DNA from 3 places in the Rhodospirillum rubrum ATCC 11170 genome. Region 1 is predicted to be linked to each of the others. Evidence: riboswitches for the same ligand, from Rfam matches in the RefSeq annotation. Region 1 holds a riboswitch; each other region holds the start of a gene.
The links. Region 1 has a riboswitch for cobalamin ahead of RRU_RS05930 (ABC transporter substrate-binding protein). Riboswitches for the same ligand answer to the same signal wherever they lie in the genome.

Region 2: linked by a shared signal. The riboswitch ahead of RRU_RS02565 (TonB-dependent receptor plug domain-containing protein) and the one ahead of RRU_RS05930 (ABC transporter substrate-binding protein) in region 1 are both predicted to bind cobalamin.
Region 3: linked by a shared signal. The riboswitch ahead of RRU_RS07505 (ribonucleoside-diphosphate reductase subunit alpha) and the one ahead of RRU_RS05930 (ABC transporter substrate-binding protein) in region 1 are both predicted to bind cobalamin.

Annotation. Positions count from the first base shown of each region.
Region 1 is NC_007643.1:1,339,142-1,343,830, reverse strand. Features, by position in the region: gene RRU_RS05945 (pseudoazurin) at 1-5, opposite strand, end outside; gene RRU_RS05940 (ABC transporter ATP-binding protein) at 2-802, opposite strand; gene RRU_RS05935 (FecCD family ABC transporter permease) at 799-1,827, opposite strand; gene RRU_RS05930 (ABC transporter substrate-binding protein) at 1,824-2,855, opposite strand; cobalamin riboswitch at 3,082-3,298, opposite strand; gene RRU_RS05925 (pyridoxal phosphate-dependent aminotransferase) at 3,467-4,669, opposite strand.
Region 2 is NC_007643.1:570,455-575,143, forward strand. Features, by position in the region: gene RRU_RS02555 (magnesium chelatase subunit D) at 1-1,447, shown strand, start outside; gene bchO (alpha/beta fold hydrolase BchO) at 1,516-2,427, shown strand; cobalamin riboswitch at 2,448-2,680, shown strand; gene RRU_RS02565 (TonB-dependent receptor plug domain-containing protein) at 2,875-4,689, shown strand, end outside.
Region 3 is NC_007643.1:1,705,555-1,710,243, reverse strand. Features, by position in the region: gene RRU_RS07510 (ribonucleotide-diphosphate reductase subunit beta) at 1-467, opposite strand, end outside; gene RRU_RS07505 (ribonucleoside-diphosphate reductase subunit alpha) at 479-2,368, opposite strand; cobalamin riboswitch at 2,462-2,658, opposite strand; gene RRU_RS07500 (class I SAM-dependent methyltransferase) at 2,889-3,845, shown strand; gene RRU_RS07495 (lipoprotein) at 3,840-4,319, opposite strand; gene RRU_RS07490 (MarR family winged helix-turn-helix transcriptional regulator) at 4,391-4,689, shown strand, end outside.

The sequences.
Region 1 (4,689 bases):
ATCATGGGAAGTCTCCAAAGGCGACCCGCGGATGGACCGGGCAAGGTCGCGTGTAACGAATGAAACAGCCGCCCTCGCCATCGTTCTCGACGCGGGCGTCAACGTTGAAAACACCGGCCAGCCGGTCACGGGTCAGGATCTCGGGCGGCGGGCCGACGGCGCAGACCAAGCCGTCTTGCATCACCGCGATGCGGTCGCAGAACATGGCGGCGTGGTTGAGATCGTGAAGAACGGCGACGACGGTGATGCCAAGGGCGCGGACCAGGGCGAGCAGGCCGATCTGATGCTCGATATCAAGATGATTGGTCGGCTCGTCGAGCAGCAGCAGGCGCGGTTCCTGGGCCAGCGCCCGGGCGATGTGAAGGCGCTGGCGCTCGCCGCCCGACAGCTTGTGCCAGGGGCGCGCGGCGAAGCCGGCCATTCCGACAAGGTCGATCATCGCCGTGACGACCGCCTCGTCGCGCCGCGACCAGGGCGTAAGCGCGCTCAGATGGGGGGTGCGGCCAAGCTCCACCGCCTGACGGGCGCTGAGGCGCTCGCTGGTCTCGGCCTGTTGTTCGACCAGGGCGACGCGTTGCGCCAGATCGCGCCGGCCGAGGGCGGTCATCGGCACCCCGCCAAGCAGCACGACCCCCGAGGACGGCGGCCGCAGTCCGGCGAGCATGCGCAAAAGGGTGGTCTTGCCCGAACCATTGGGCCCGACGATGCCGAAGAACTCGCCGGCCGCGACCTCGAGATGAACCCGGTCGACAATGGTTCGCCGATCGATCGTGAAGCTGACATCGCGCGCGCACAGCATCATCGGTGCGCCGGCCTGCGCATGAGGATCAGGGCGAAGGCCGGGGCGCCGACCAGGGCGGTCATGACGCCGATCGGCAGGACCTGTCCGGGGATGATCTTTCGCGACAGGATATCGGCGGCGATCATGAAGATCGCGCCGATCAGGGCCGCCGCCGGCAGCACCTTGTTGTGGCGAACGCCGACGGTCAAGCGCGCCACATGGGGGATGACAAGGCCGACGAAGCCGATCGATCCGACGATGCTGACCATCGTCGCCGTCGTGCCGGCGGCGATGGCGATCATCATGATATAAACCCGGCGCACCGGGATGCCGAGCGAGGCGGCGGAATCGGCGCCGAAGGCGAAGGCGTCGAGGGCGCGGGCGTAAAACAGGCAAATGACCAGCCCGCCCAGCGCCACCGGAACGGCAAGCGACACGTCGGGCCAGCGCACGCCCGAAAGATTGCCCAGAAGCCAGAACATGATGCCGCGCGCCTGATCGGCGGTCGCCACCTTGGTCACGACGAACGAGGTGAGCGCATTGAACAACTGCGATCCGGCGATGCCGGCCAGGATGATCGCCGCCGGCCCGCGCCCGGCCTTCAGCGCGATGAAGGACACCAGCGCGAAAGCGAGGACGGCGCCCAGGAAGGCCCCGACCGATAGCGAAACGAGGCCGCCGCCCAGGCCGAGAACCGCCACCGCCACCGCCCCGCTCGACGCGCCGGCCGAGATGCCGAGGATATAGGGATCGGCCAGGGCGTTGAGCAGCAGGGATTGGAGGACGACGCCGCTGACCGCCAGCGAGGCCCCGCAAGACGCGGCGACGAGGGCGCGGGCGACCCGGTAGTTCCAGATGATCCCCTCATCGATAGGGTCGAGCGCATAGCCGGCGCCCAGAACCTTGTTGGCCACCACTTCGATCACGGTGACGAGGGGGATCGGCGCTTCGCCAAGGGCGGCGCCCGCGGCGAGCGCCACCCCCAGGACAACGACGGCAAGCAGACAGATCGCGGTGATCCGCAAAGCCGCGGGGCCGACCTTCATTGGGCGAGGCCGGCCTTGATGACCGCATCGGCCACGACCTCGATGCCCTCGATGGTGCGGATGGTCGGGTTCATCGCCTGGGCGTCAAGGGGCACGATACGGCCCTCCTGGACGGCGGGCATCAGGCGGGTGACCGGATCATTGGCCAGGAAGGTCTTCTTCACGGCGATATCATCGACCGGAAAGCGCCGCCGGGTCATTTCACCGGCGACGATGATCGTCGGATTGGCCTTGGCGATGGTCTCCCAACCAACCGTCGGCCATTCCTCCTCGCTTTTGATCACATTGGTGATGCCCAGAACGGACAGGATGTATCCGGGGGCACCGTCGCTACCGGCGACATAGGGATCGATGTCGAGATCGGCGCTTGAAAACCAGAAGACGGCGGAAACCGGGCTGCGGAGAGAAGCGATTTTTTTCTTCGCCGCCGCCTCGCGGGCCTTCAAATCGTTGATCAAAACTTCACCGCGCTCGCTGACATCGAAGATGCGGGCTAGGTCCTCGATCTCCTGATAGATCAGATCCGTGGTGAAACGGCTCGTGCGCAGACCGTCGCCCCCTTCGGAATTATCCTTGCCGACGCAATCGGCCGGAGAGGTGTAGACGGGGATCTTCAGTTCGGCGAACTGGGCGTTTGTCGCCACCACCCCTTTGGGGCCGACCTGCCATTGGTATTGATTGGTGACGAGATCGGGTTTCTTGCCGACGACGCTTTCAAAGCTCGGGTCGTTGTCGGCCAGGCGCGGGACCTTGGCGTCGACCGCCTCATAGCCGGCGATCACGGGACCGACCCACAACGCCGTGCCAACGACCTTATCGGCCAAGCCCAGAAGATAGAGGATCTCGGTGGAACTCTGGCCGATCGAAACGACGCGGCTGGGCGCCCGATCAAAGGTGATGGTCTGGCCGCAGGTCTGGAGCGTCAGGGGATAGCGGGTAGGCTCGGCGGCGCCGGCGCCGGAGGCCGAGACGACGAGGGGGGCGGCGAAAGCCGCGGCGAGAAAAGACAAGCGCATGGGTGAAGACAAGGGGGAGTCTCCTCTTCCGTCAATCGTGACAGGGAAAAGTTCGGCGACCCGCAAGGGTCACGGTTCAGCAGTGGCTGAAAGGGCTTGAAAACGTCGACCTCGCCCAGAATCGATGGGCGCAGGCGAGGGTCTCGTCGAGCTATCGACGGACTCTGACGGGACCTTGGGGGTGATCAGACGTGATGCGTCGTCATTGCCATCCTTTCCGAGCCTCCCCGCTCGTGATCATGGATTAGGGTCGGACGGCAGGTCTCCTGGCTCACGGGTCATCGCCTTCATCCCCCTTCCCAAGGCACGCGCCCCAGTGGTTTTCATCGGAGGAAGGCTCGCCGCTCACAGTTGCGGGGGCAGCCACGGTTTCGGACAAATCCTTCGCCTGCACCGTGTTCCCTTTTAATCCCTTCGGCTTGCGCTTGGGGGGAACCGTCAGCCGCAGGCTAGCCGATGCAACCTTGGGCCGTCAACGCCGCGACACCCCGGCACCGCGCCCCCCCGACACCATAGGGGTTCCCAAGGTTCCTATATGACCGCGCCAAGCCCCCAGACGAAAAAAAGGGCGCCCCGCGAAGGGCGCCCTTTCCATCAGATCCGGCTTGCGCGGTGGAGAGAAGTCAACGCAGGCTTTCGCAGAAGCGGCGGATGCGCTGGCAGGCGTCCTCCAGGGTGGCGGTCGCCGTGGCGTAGCTGATGCGGAAATAGGGCGACAGGCCGAAGGCCACGCCCTGAACGGCGGCGACCCCTTCGCTTTCGAGCAGGGCGGCGACGAAATCGCTGTCGGTTTCCAGCAGCTTGCCCTCGGGCGTCGTCTTGCCGATCACCCCGGCGCAGGACGGATAGACATAGAAGGCGCCTTCCGGCGTGCCGACCGACAGGCCCGGGCAATCATTGATCATGCGCACGACCAGATCGCGGCGTTCCTTGAAGATGGCGTTGCGTTCGATCAGGAAGTCCATCGGCCCTTCAAGGGCGGCAAGGGCGGCGGCCTGACTGATCGAGCTGGTGTGGGTGGTCGACTGGCTTTGGATCTTGTTGATCGCCTTGATCACCGCCACCGGGCCGGCGGCATAGCCGACGCGCCAGCCGGTCATGGCGAACGACTTGGAAACGCCGTTCAGCGTCAGGGTGCGGTCCTTCAGCTTGGGCTCGACCTGGGCGATGGTGGCGAACTTGAAGCCGTCATAGACGAGGTGCTCGTACATATCGTCGGTCATCACCCAGACATGGGGATGCTTGAGCAGAACCTCGGCCAGGGCCTTGAGATCGGCGGCCGAATAGGCCACGCCCGTCGGATTGGACGGGCTGTTGAGGATCAGCCATTTGGTCTTGGGCGTGATGGCGCGCTCCAGATCGGCGGGCTGCAGCTTGAAGCCGACCTCGGGGCCGCTGGGAACGAACACCGGCACGCCGCCGGCCAACAGGGCGATATCGGGATAGCTGACCCAATAAGGCGCGGGGATGATCACCTCCTCGCCCGGGTTCAGCGTCGCCATCAGGGCGTTGTAGATGGTCTGCTTGCCACCGCAGCCGACGCTGATCTCTTCGATCGTGTACTCAAGATCGTTCTCGCGCTTGAGCTTGGCGCAGATCGCCTTGCGCAGGGCGGCGGTGCCGGGAACGGCGGTGTATTTGGTCTCGCCGCGCTCGATGGCGGCGATCGCCGCCTGTTTGATGTGATCGGGGGTATCGAAGTCGGGTTCGCCCGCGCCCAGACCGATAATGTCACGGCCGGCGGCCTTGAGTTCGGCGGCCTTGGTGGTAACCGCCAGGGTCGGCGACGGTTTGATGGCGGACAGACGCTCGGCGACGATCGACATGGAAATCCTCGAGGATTGGT
Region 2 (4,689 bases), 770 kb from region 1:
CGAGGTGCGCACCGAACGCGATGGCCTTGGCCTGCGCTCGCCCGCCCATCTCGGCGTGGTGGCGCTGGACGAGGGACTGGAGGAGGACGAGCATCCCCTGGCCTCGCTGGTCGATCGTCTGGCGATCTCGCTTGATCTTGGACCTTTGCGCGATCTGTCCGACGATGGCGAACTGCCCGATGCCGATATGGTTCAGGCCGCCCGCGAGAACCTGGGCGCCGTCACCATTCCCGAGACCTTGATCGAAACGCTGTGCGCCACGGCGGCGGCCTTTGGCATTTTGTCGCTGCGCGTGCCGCTGTTCGCGCTGCGGGTGGCCCGCACCGCCGCCGCCCTGGATGGGCGGACGGCGGTCGAGGACGCCGATATCATGACGGCGGTGCGGCTGGTGCTGGCGCCGCGCGCCCTGGTGCTGCCGATGCCGCCCGAGGACGACGCCGAGGATCAGCCGCCCCCGCCGCCCCCGCCCGAGGAGCCCCCCGAGTCCGAGCCCGAACAGAAAAAGGACCAGGACGATCAGGGCGGTCCGACGCTTGAGGAAATGGCCGTCGCCGCCGCCGCCGCCATCATGCCGGCGGGCATGCTGGCCCGCCTGCGCGCCGCCGGCGGCTTGCGCCGCAAGGTCACGCCACCGGGCAAGGCCGGGGCGCTCAAGGCCGCCAAGACCCGGGGCCGTCCGGCCGGAACCCGCCCAGGCGCGCCTGGACCGGGCGCCCGGCTTTCGGTCATCGATACCCTGCGCGCCGCCGCCCCCTGGCAGCGGGTGCGCCGCGACGAGGAGGCCGCGCGCCTGGGCGACGAGGGTGTTCCGCCAGCCGAGGGCGGCCCCGCCGGTCCGCGTGTGCTGGTCCGCCCCGATGATTTCCGGGTGACGCGCCTGCGCCAGCGGGCCCAGACGACGACGATCTTTGTCGTCGACGCCTCGGGATCCTCGGCCCTGCACCGCTTGGCCGAGGCCAAGGGCGCGGTGGAACTGCTGCTGGCCGATTGCTATGTGCGCCGCGATCAGGTGGCCCTGGTCGCCTTCCGCGGGGCGCGGGCCGATGTCTTGCTGCCGCCGACGCGCTCGCTGGTGCGCGCCAAGCGCAGTTTGCAGCGGCTGCCCGGCGGCGGCGGCACCCCCCTGGCCTCGGGCCTCGACGCCGCGACCGCCCTGGCCGAATTGTGCCAGCGGCGCGGGGAAACCCCGGTTCTGGTGGTGCTGACCGATGGGCGGGCCAATGTCGGGCGCGATGGCACCGGCGGCCGGGCCAAGGCCGAAGCCGATGCCCAATCGGCGGCCCGCGCCCTGCGCGCCATGGGGCTGGGGGTGCTGTTGGTCGATACCGCGCCGCGTCCCGATCCGCGCGCCCGCAAACTGGCCGAAGAGCTTGACGCTTGCTACCTCGCCTTGCCCCACGCCGATGCGATGGCTATATCGCAAGGCGTTCGTGCGGCGATGACCTGAGCAGGTCACGCCGACGACCCTTGGGGGACATCTAGGGTGTGTGTGGCATGATGTGTGTGGGTGGCAAAATGATTTGGGAGCGCGAGGGCAAGACCTGGCCGCATCGGGACTGCAGCCGTTTCGTGACCGTCGGCGGCTTCCACTGGCATGTCCAGAGCATGGGACCCACCGCCGGCGGCAATGGGAAAGGCGGCGACGCGCCGCTTCTTTTGCTGGTCCATGGCACGGCGGCCACCACCCATTCCTGGCGCGATCTGATGGGGCCCTTGGCCCGATCCTTCCGGGTGGTCGCCATCGATCTGCCCGGCCACGGCTTCACCCGGGCGCCCTTCAGCTTTCGCCCGACCCTGCCCAGCATGGCCAAGGCGCTGAGCGCGCTGCTGGCCGCCGAGGGCCTGAGCCCCGATGGGGTGGTCGGCCATTCGGCCGGGGCGGCGATTCTGGCGCGGATGGTGCTGGATGGCAGCGTGACGCCGCGCATGCTGGTGTCGATCAACGGCGCCTTCATGCCCTTTCCCGGCATGGCCGGCACGCTGTTTCCCTATATGGCCCGCGTGTTGTTTTGCAATCCTTTGACCCCTTACATGATGTCGTGGGGGGCGGCCGATCAGCAGCGGGTCGAACGGCTCATCCGCGATACCGGCTCGCTGCTCGACAAGCCCGGCATGACCTATTACGGCCGCTTGATGCGTTCGCCCGCCCATGTCAGCAGCGCCTTGTCGATGATGGCCCATTGGGATCTGGCGCCGCTCAATCGCGACATGCGGCGGCTGACCATCCCCTTGCATCTGATCGTCGGCGAGGAGGACAAGGCGGTCTCGCCCGATGAAGCCAAGCGCTTGGCGACCCGCGTCGCCACCGCGACCTTGCACGTCGTGCCCGGCGGCGGCCATCTCGTCCACGAGGAGCAGCCCGATCTGGTGGTCGGGCTGATCGAACAGGCGGCCCGCGAGGTCGCTTTGCTTCCCCCGCTGTCTTGACAGATCCCACAGCCCGAAGTAGAGCGAAGGGGACTGCCGGTTCCAGGCCGGGCATAACGCCCCGGCTGGATTAAAACGGGAACACGGTGCGGCCCCTTGCGGGCCCAATCCGTGACTGCCCCCGCAACTGTGAGTGGTGAGCCCCTCTCCATTCGGCCACTAGGACCAGCGCTCGCGCGCGTCGTCCCGGGAAGGCGGAGATCAGGGTCAGGACCCACGAGTCAGGAGACCTGCCGGCTGGTCGTCACCTAACCCTGTGCGCGGGGCGCGCCATGGGGCGGTTTTTCTCCGCAATGGTGGCACATATCCGCTGGTCTGCCCGGATTCGGGACGGCCATGGTCATCGGCTGCGCGGCGTTCCCGGATCGGGAAGCCGCGTTGGGGGGACGTGTCATGGGTTATGGATCGCCTGATCGCGCGTGGCGCGCGGGGATGGGAGTGTTTGGGGTGGCCGTCGCCGCCGTGATGGCGGGGGTGGTCGGCGCCAGCGGGGCCGCCGCTTGGGCCGACGAGCCGGAAACCACCGAAGGGCTGATCGTTTCGGCCAGCCGGACCCCGGTGGCGGCGAAGGATCTCGGGCGCTCGGTCAGCGTCCTTACCGGCGAGGACTTGCGCGAACGCGGCGTGCGCTATGTGTCCGACGCCCTGCGCCAATTGCCCGGCGTCGCCGTCAGTCGGGCCGGCGGGCCCGGCGGCGTGACCCAGGTGCGCCTTCGCGGCGCCGAGGCCAACCATGTTCTGGTGCTGATCGATGGCGTGGCCGTATCGTCGCCGGCTTCGGGCGAATACGATTTCGCCGGTCTGGTGGCCAGCGATATCGAGCGCATCGAGGTGCTGCGCGGGCCGCAATCAGCACTTTGGGGCTCCAACGCCACCGCCGGCGTCATCAGCATCGTTACCCGGCGCGGCACGCGCAACCAGAGCGGCGGCGAGGTGAGCCTGGACGGCGGCAGCGATGGCACCTTCGGCGGATCGGTCGCCATGGGGGCGGGCACCGAGGATCTCGACGCCGCCCTGTCGCTGGCGGGCTTGCGGGCCGGCGGGCTGGATGTCTCGGCCGATCCCGGCGGCGATATCGACCGCGACCGCAACATCACCCTGAACGGCAAGATCAATTACGACGCCAGCGACTGGCTGCGCTTTGGCGCCACGGCGCGGATGGCCGACCGCCGCTCCGATTACGACGGCTTCGCCTTTGGCGCCCCCAAGCGCTCCGATCTGGTCTATGACGGGGATTATGCCACCGATCAGCGCGATGTCGCGGTATCGGGCCATGTCGATGTCGATAGCCTGGGCGGCAGGCTGAGCCATCAGGCGCGTTTTGACTATACGCGGGTCGATATCCAGACCCTGCTTGATGGGCTGTCCACCGCCAAATCCCTGGGGCAGCGCTTCAAGGGGACTTATCAGACGACGCTGGCGCTTGATGCGCCGACGCTAACCAGCGCCAATCACCGGCTGACGGCGGCGGTGGATTGGCAGCGCGAGACTTTCCGCAACACCGATGCCGATCTGGTTTCCGATCCCTCGCAGGTGGAAGGCCAGCAGCGCGATCTTTACGGGCTGGTCGCCGAATATCGCGGCACGCTGTTTCAAGATCTTGATCTGCAGGCAGCCCTCCGTCACGACATCAACGACAGCTTCGCCGATTCGACGACCTTTAGCACCAGCGCGTCCTATGAGGTGCGGCCAACCCAGTCGCGTCTGCACGCCTCGGTTGGCACCGGCGTGACCAATCCGACCTTTTATGAGCAATTCGGCTTCATCCCCAGCCAGTTCATCGGCAACGCCAACCTCGATCCCGAGAAGAACTTCGGCTGGGACGCCGGCATCGAGCAGCGCATCCTCGGCGATCAATTGACCCTGGACGCCACTTATTTCCATGAAACCCTGACCGATGAGATCGTCACCGTCTATAAGGCGCCCAGCTACCTGGGGACGGCGGTCAACGAGAATGGCGACAGCCGCCGCCAGGGGATCGAACTGACGCTAACGGCGCGGCCGACCGAGGCTTTGACCCTGACGGGCAATTACACCTGGACCGACGCCTATGATCCCGACGACAAGATCGAGGTCCGCCGTCCGCGCCACCGCGCCACTCTGGCCGCCGACTACCGCTTCCTTGACAACCGCGCCGGCGTGAACGCCGAGGTGGTCTATGCGGCGGGCAATTACGATTTCGATTACCGGGCGGCGAGCATGGGGAGCGCCCGGCTGCGGCTTGATGATTATGCCCTGCTCAATCTGGGGGGACGCTACAAG
Region 3 (4,689 bases), 370 kb from region 1:
CCGAAGGTGTGCATGTAATCGGCCTTGTCACGCATGGCGGCATAGTCGCGGAAGGCCGAAAACTCGGTCCGCGGCATGCCGAGCGTGGTTAGCAGCAGGGCATAGGCGTCGATATGGATGGTCTCCATGTTGGTGAAGGCGGCCATCATCATCTGGATTTCCAGCGGCTGGAAGATGGGCATATAGCGCTTGAGGTAATTGTCGCTGACCTCCACGTCCGACTGGGTGAAAAAGCGAAAGATCTGGGTCAGCAGGTTGCGCTCCTGGTCGGAAACGCGATCGGAGGCCCAGTCCTTGAGGTCCTCGCCCAGCGGCACCTCCTCGCCCATCCAGTGGACCTGTTGTTGCTTCTTCCAGAACTCATAGGCCCAGGGATAGCGTTCGACGTTGTAGGCGCCCGAGCCTTGCAGCAGGCCGATGCGACCGCTGTTGACCAGATCGAGGGGATTGAGCTGCGCGATGGTCATGGCCGGTCTCTCTATTGGCAGGCTAGGCATTCATCGTAATCGGCGCGCGGGGCCGATGACGTTTCCCCGCTCGGCTTTTCCCTGCCGACGAAGGCGGCGCGCTGCACCGATTTGGACCGGCAGTAATAGAGGCTTTTCAGGCCGCGCCGCCATGCCGTCCAGTGCAACATGTGCAGGTCCCATTTGTCGGCGTCGGCGGGCAGATACAGGTTGATGGACTGGCTTTGGCAGATGAAGGGGGCGCGGTCGGCGGCCAGATCGATGATCCAACGCTGGTCGATCTCGAAGGCGGTGCGGAACACCAGCTTCTCGTCGTCGCTCAAGCCTTCCAGGTGTTGGACCGAGCCTTCGTGCTCGATGATGGATTGCCACGTCTCGGCGGTATCGAGGCCCTTGTCCGCGAGCCGGCGCGCAAGGTGCGGGTTGCGCACCGAGAACGAACCAGACAGGGTTTTGTGGGTGTAGACGTTGGCCGGAATCGGTTCGACGCAGGCGCTGGTGCCGCCGCAGATGATGCTGATGGAGGCGGTGGGCGCGATGGCCAGCTTGGCGCTGAAGCGGGCCTTCATGCCGCGCTCCGCGGCATCCGGGCAGGCGCCGCGCTCGTCGGCCAGATCCACCGAAGCGGCGTCCGCGTCGCGGCGGATCTTGCGGAAGAGGCGCAGGTTCCACGACTTGGCAAGCGCGCTTTCGAAGGGGATGCCGCGGGCCTGCAAAAAGGAATGGAACCCCATGACGCCCAAGCCGACCGAGCGCTCGCGCATGGCGGCATAGGCCGCGCGCTCCATGCCGTCGGGCGCCGTCTCGATGAAATGGCTCAGCACGTTGTCAAGGAAGCGCAGCACGTCTTCGATGAAGCCGGGGGCGTTCTCCCATTCGTCCCAGGTCTCGATGTTGAGCGACGACAGGCAGCATACGGCCGTGCGCTCCTGGCCGCGATGGTCGCGCCCCGTCGGAAGGGTGATCTCGGCGCACAGATTGGAGGACGACACCCGCAGGCCCAAGTCGCGCTGGTGTTTGGGCAGGGCGCGGTTGACGGTGTCGGTGAACAGCAGATACGGCTCGCCGGTCTGCAAGCGGGTTTCCAGGATTTTCTGCCAGAGCTGGCGGGCGCCGACGCTGCGCAGCACCTCGCCGCTCTTGGGGCTTTTCAGGGCGAATTGCCGATCGTCGCGCACCGCCTCCATGAAGTCGTCGGTGATATTGATGGCGTGGTGCAGGTTCAGGCTCTTGCGGTTGAAATCGCCCGAGGCCTTGCGGATCTCCAGGAATTCCTCGATCTCGGGGTGGTGGATGTCGAGATACACCGCCGCCGAGCCGCGCCGCAGCGAGCCTTGGGAAATGGCCAGCGTCAGGCTGTCCATCACCCGAATGAATGGGATGATGCCGGAGGTGGCGCCATTGCCCTTCACCGCCTCGCCGATCGAACGCACGCCGCCCCAATAAGTCCCGATACCGCCGCCGTTGGAGGCCAGATCCACATTCTCGTTCCAGATGGCGACGATACCCTCCAAGCTGTCGGGAACCGTGTTCAGGAAGCACGAGATGGGCAGCCCGCGCTGGGTGCCACCGTTGGACAGGATCGGCGTCGCCGGCATGAACCACAGCTTCGACATGGCGTCGTACAGGCGCTGGGCGTGGGCGGCGTTATCGGCGAAGGCGCAGGAAACGCGGGCGAACATGTCCTGGATGCCTTCGCCCGGCAGCAAATAGCGGTCACCCAGCATCGCCTTGCCAAAGGCGTTCAGTTTGTCGTCGCGCGAGCGCTCAAGGCGGATTTCGGATGTTTCGGGGGGGTGCGGCCGCCGCCGGATTTGCGATGTGGGCTGATGCGACTGGCGTGGAGGCGACGCCACCAGATTGCCCTGGCGGTCGAAATCAAAAGCGGGCGCGGACGACATCGGCGATCCCCCTCAGGGATGATGAAAGGTGGGAGGGGAGAGACGCCATGCGGGCACAAGCCGGCATGCGCCCCATCGGGACACCCCGCCCGCGGACGTTTCAAGGGTCACGGCAGGTCTCCTGGCTCACGGGTCGTCGCCTTCGTCCGCCTTCCCGGGAATTTCCCCAGTGGCATGAATGGATGAAGGCTCGCCGCTGACAGTTGCGGGGGCAGCGCCGGCATCGCACCGGCTTCCCTCTTAGCCCCGGATATTGTGGTGTCCGGGGAACCGTAACACAACATAGGCTATATTATCGTTGCGCAGCGAGTCAAGCCCGGCCGGTGCGGCCCGGTTCATGGCGCGAGTCCGTCATGTCCTTTGGCGGCGGTGGAGCGGTCGAAAGAAGCCACCAGCCGGGAAAAAGGAAAAGCCGAAAAGGCGATCAGCGGCGACCAAAGATACAACCATATTGCTACAGAATGGTCCTTGGGGTAAAAACGTTGAACAGACCCGCCCTGTTTTTGGAGAAGATCCAGCGATGACGGACCCGGTGAATTTTGATGCGGACGATATTCCGGGCGTGGAAAATGAACATGATATCGTTTGGCAGATTCTATCGGACAAACTGAGGAAAGACTGCGCCCAGGCCGTCGATGACGACTACGGCAAAAAGTATCTACCCTTTACCGCCGGACAGCTTGTTCATCGCGTCACTTTCGCCTTATCCTATTACGATCAGAAGATCGGCAATTTGTTCCGCTGGGCGACGAAATCCGTCGAGGGCGACAACTACACCTACCAACTGACCGAGCGGAATCGCCGCCATCTGGCCCATTTCGTCTCTGTGGTCACCGGGCACCCGGAAAGCGAAATCTCGGCCTACATCGAGGAAATCAACGACGACGGCGCCCTGCGCGCCCATTTCGCCACGGTGATGCAGGGGCGCCAGGGGCCGATGGACATCGGGTTCCATCCCGGACGGCGCATGGGCTGGTATGCCATCGTCCGCGCCCTGAAACCGAAGATCGTCGTCGAGACCGGGGTGGCCCGGGGCCACGGCTCCCTCACCCTGGCCGCAGCGATCTTGCGCAACCGGGCCGAGGGCCATGCGGGGCGCTATGTCGGCACCGATATCAACCCGGAGGCCGGCATGCTGTTTTGTGGGGACTACGCGCAAGCCGGCACTATCTTGTATGGCGACAGCCTTGAATCCTTGTGGGCTTTCAACGAGAAGATCGATCTCTTCATCAATGACAGCGACCATTCCGCCAGCTACGAGAGCGAGGAATACGACCTGATCGAGTCCAAGCTTGCCGAGAACGCCCTTATCCTCGGCGACAACGCCCACGCCACCGACGCCCTGCTTGAATTCTCCCGCCGCACCGGCCGGAATTTCCTGTTCTTCCGCGAAGACCCGCAAGGCCATTGGTACCCGGGCGCCGGCATCGGCGTGGCCTTCCCCGCTTTCCCTAAAACCTCATCCGGGCGGTCATGACAGCGCCTCCGGGGGAGTCATGGCCTCACGCTGGCGCCGCCCGGTTCGGGCGAGACCATCTCGCATGTTCCGAGCCAAAAGCACGAGATTGACGGCCCCGGCGCCAAGTTCCACCGCTTGCACGGCATAAAACCAAAAGTCGAACGCCTGGGCCTCAGCCTTCCAAGCCAGGAAAAACGCCGCCGGCACAAGGATCAGCAAGCCGTTGCCGGCCACCACCTTCATCCGGGCGGCCTTGAGCGCGCTCATGTCTTGATTGGCTTGGGAAAGTCGGGCGCCCGAGGCGCCGGCGCCGGCCAGGAAGAGTATCAACACCGGCAAGCTCCACAGGATCGCGACTTTGACGGCGGCGATATCGGCCGGAAGGCCGAAGGCTTCCACCAGCACCGTCGCAAGCTGAAAGACGACGATGGTGACGAGACCGAGCCCACCGGCGAGCGGATGGAGACGGTGAAGGGGTGAACGATGGGACATGACAGCGTGACTCCCTCAAGTTACATAGCGTACTATATATCACCCTTCCACAACTAGATAGCAAGCTATATATGTCGCTGAACCGTCTCCACTCCGCCGGCTATATGACGAACTGGGCCGCCCGCCTCTTCGCTCTGGCGATCGAACAGCGCTTGAAGCCGCATGGCATCGCTCCGGCCTATCTGCCGGTTTTCTTCGCCCTTGGCCCTGGCAAGCCCTTGTCGCAAAAGGCCCTGGCCGCGCTAGCGGCGGTAGAGCAGCCGACGATGGCGGCGACTCTCAACCGAATGGAGCGCGACGGCCTGATCGAGCGTACCCCCGATCCCGCCGATCGCCGCAGCTCGCTCATCTCTCTGAGCGAGCTGGCGTC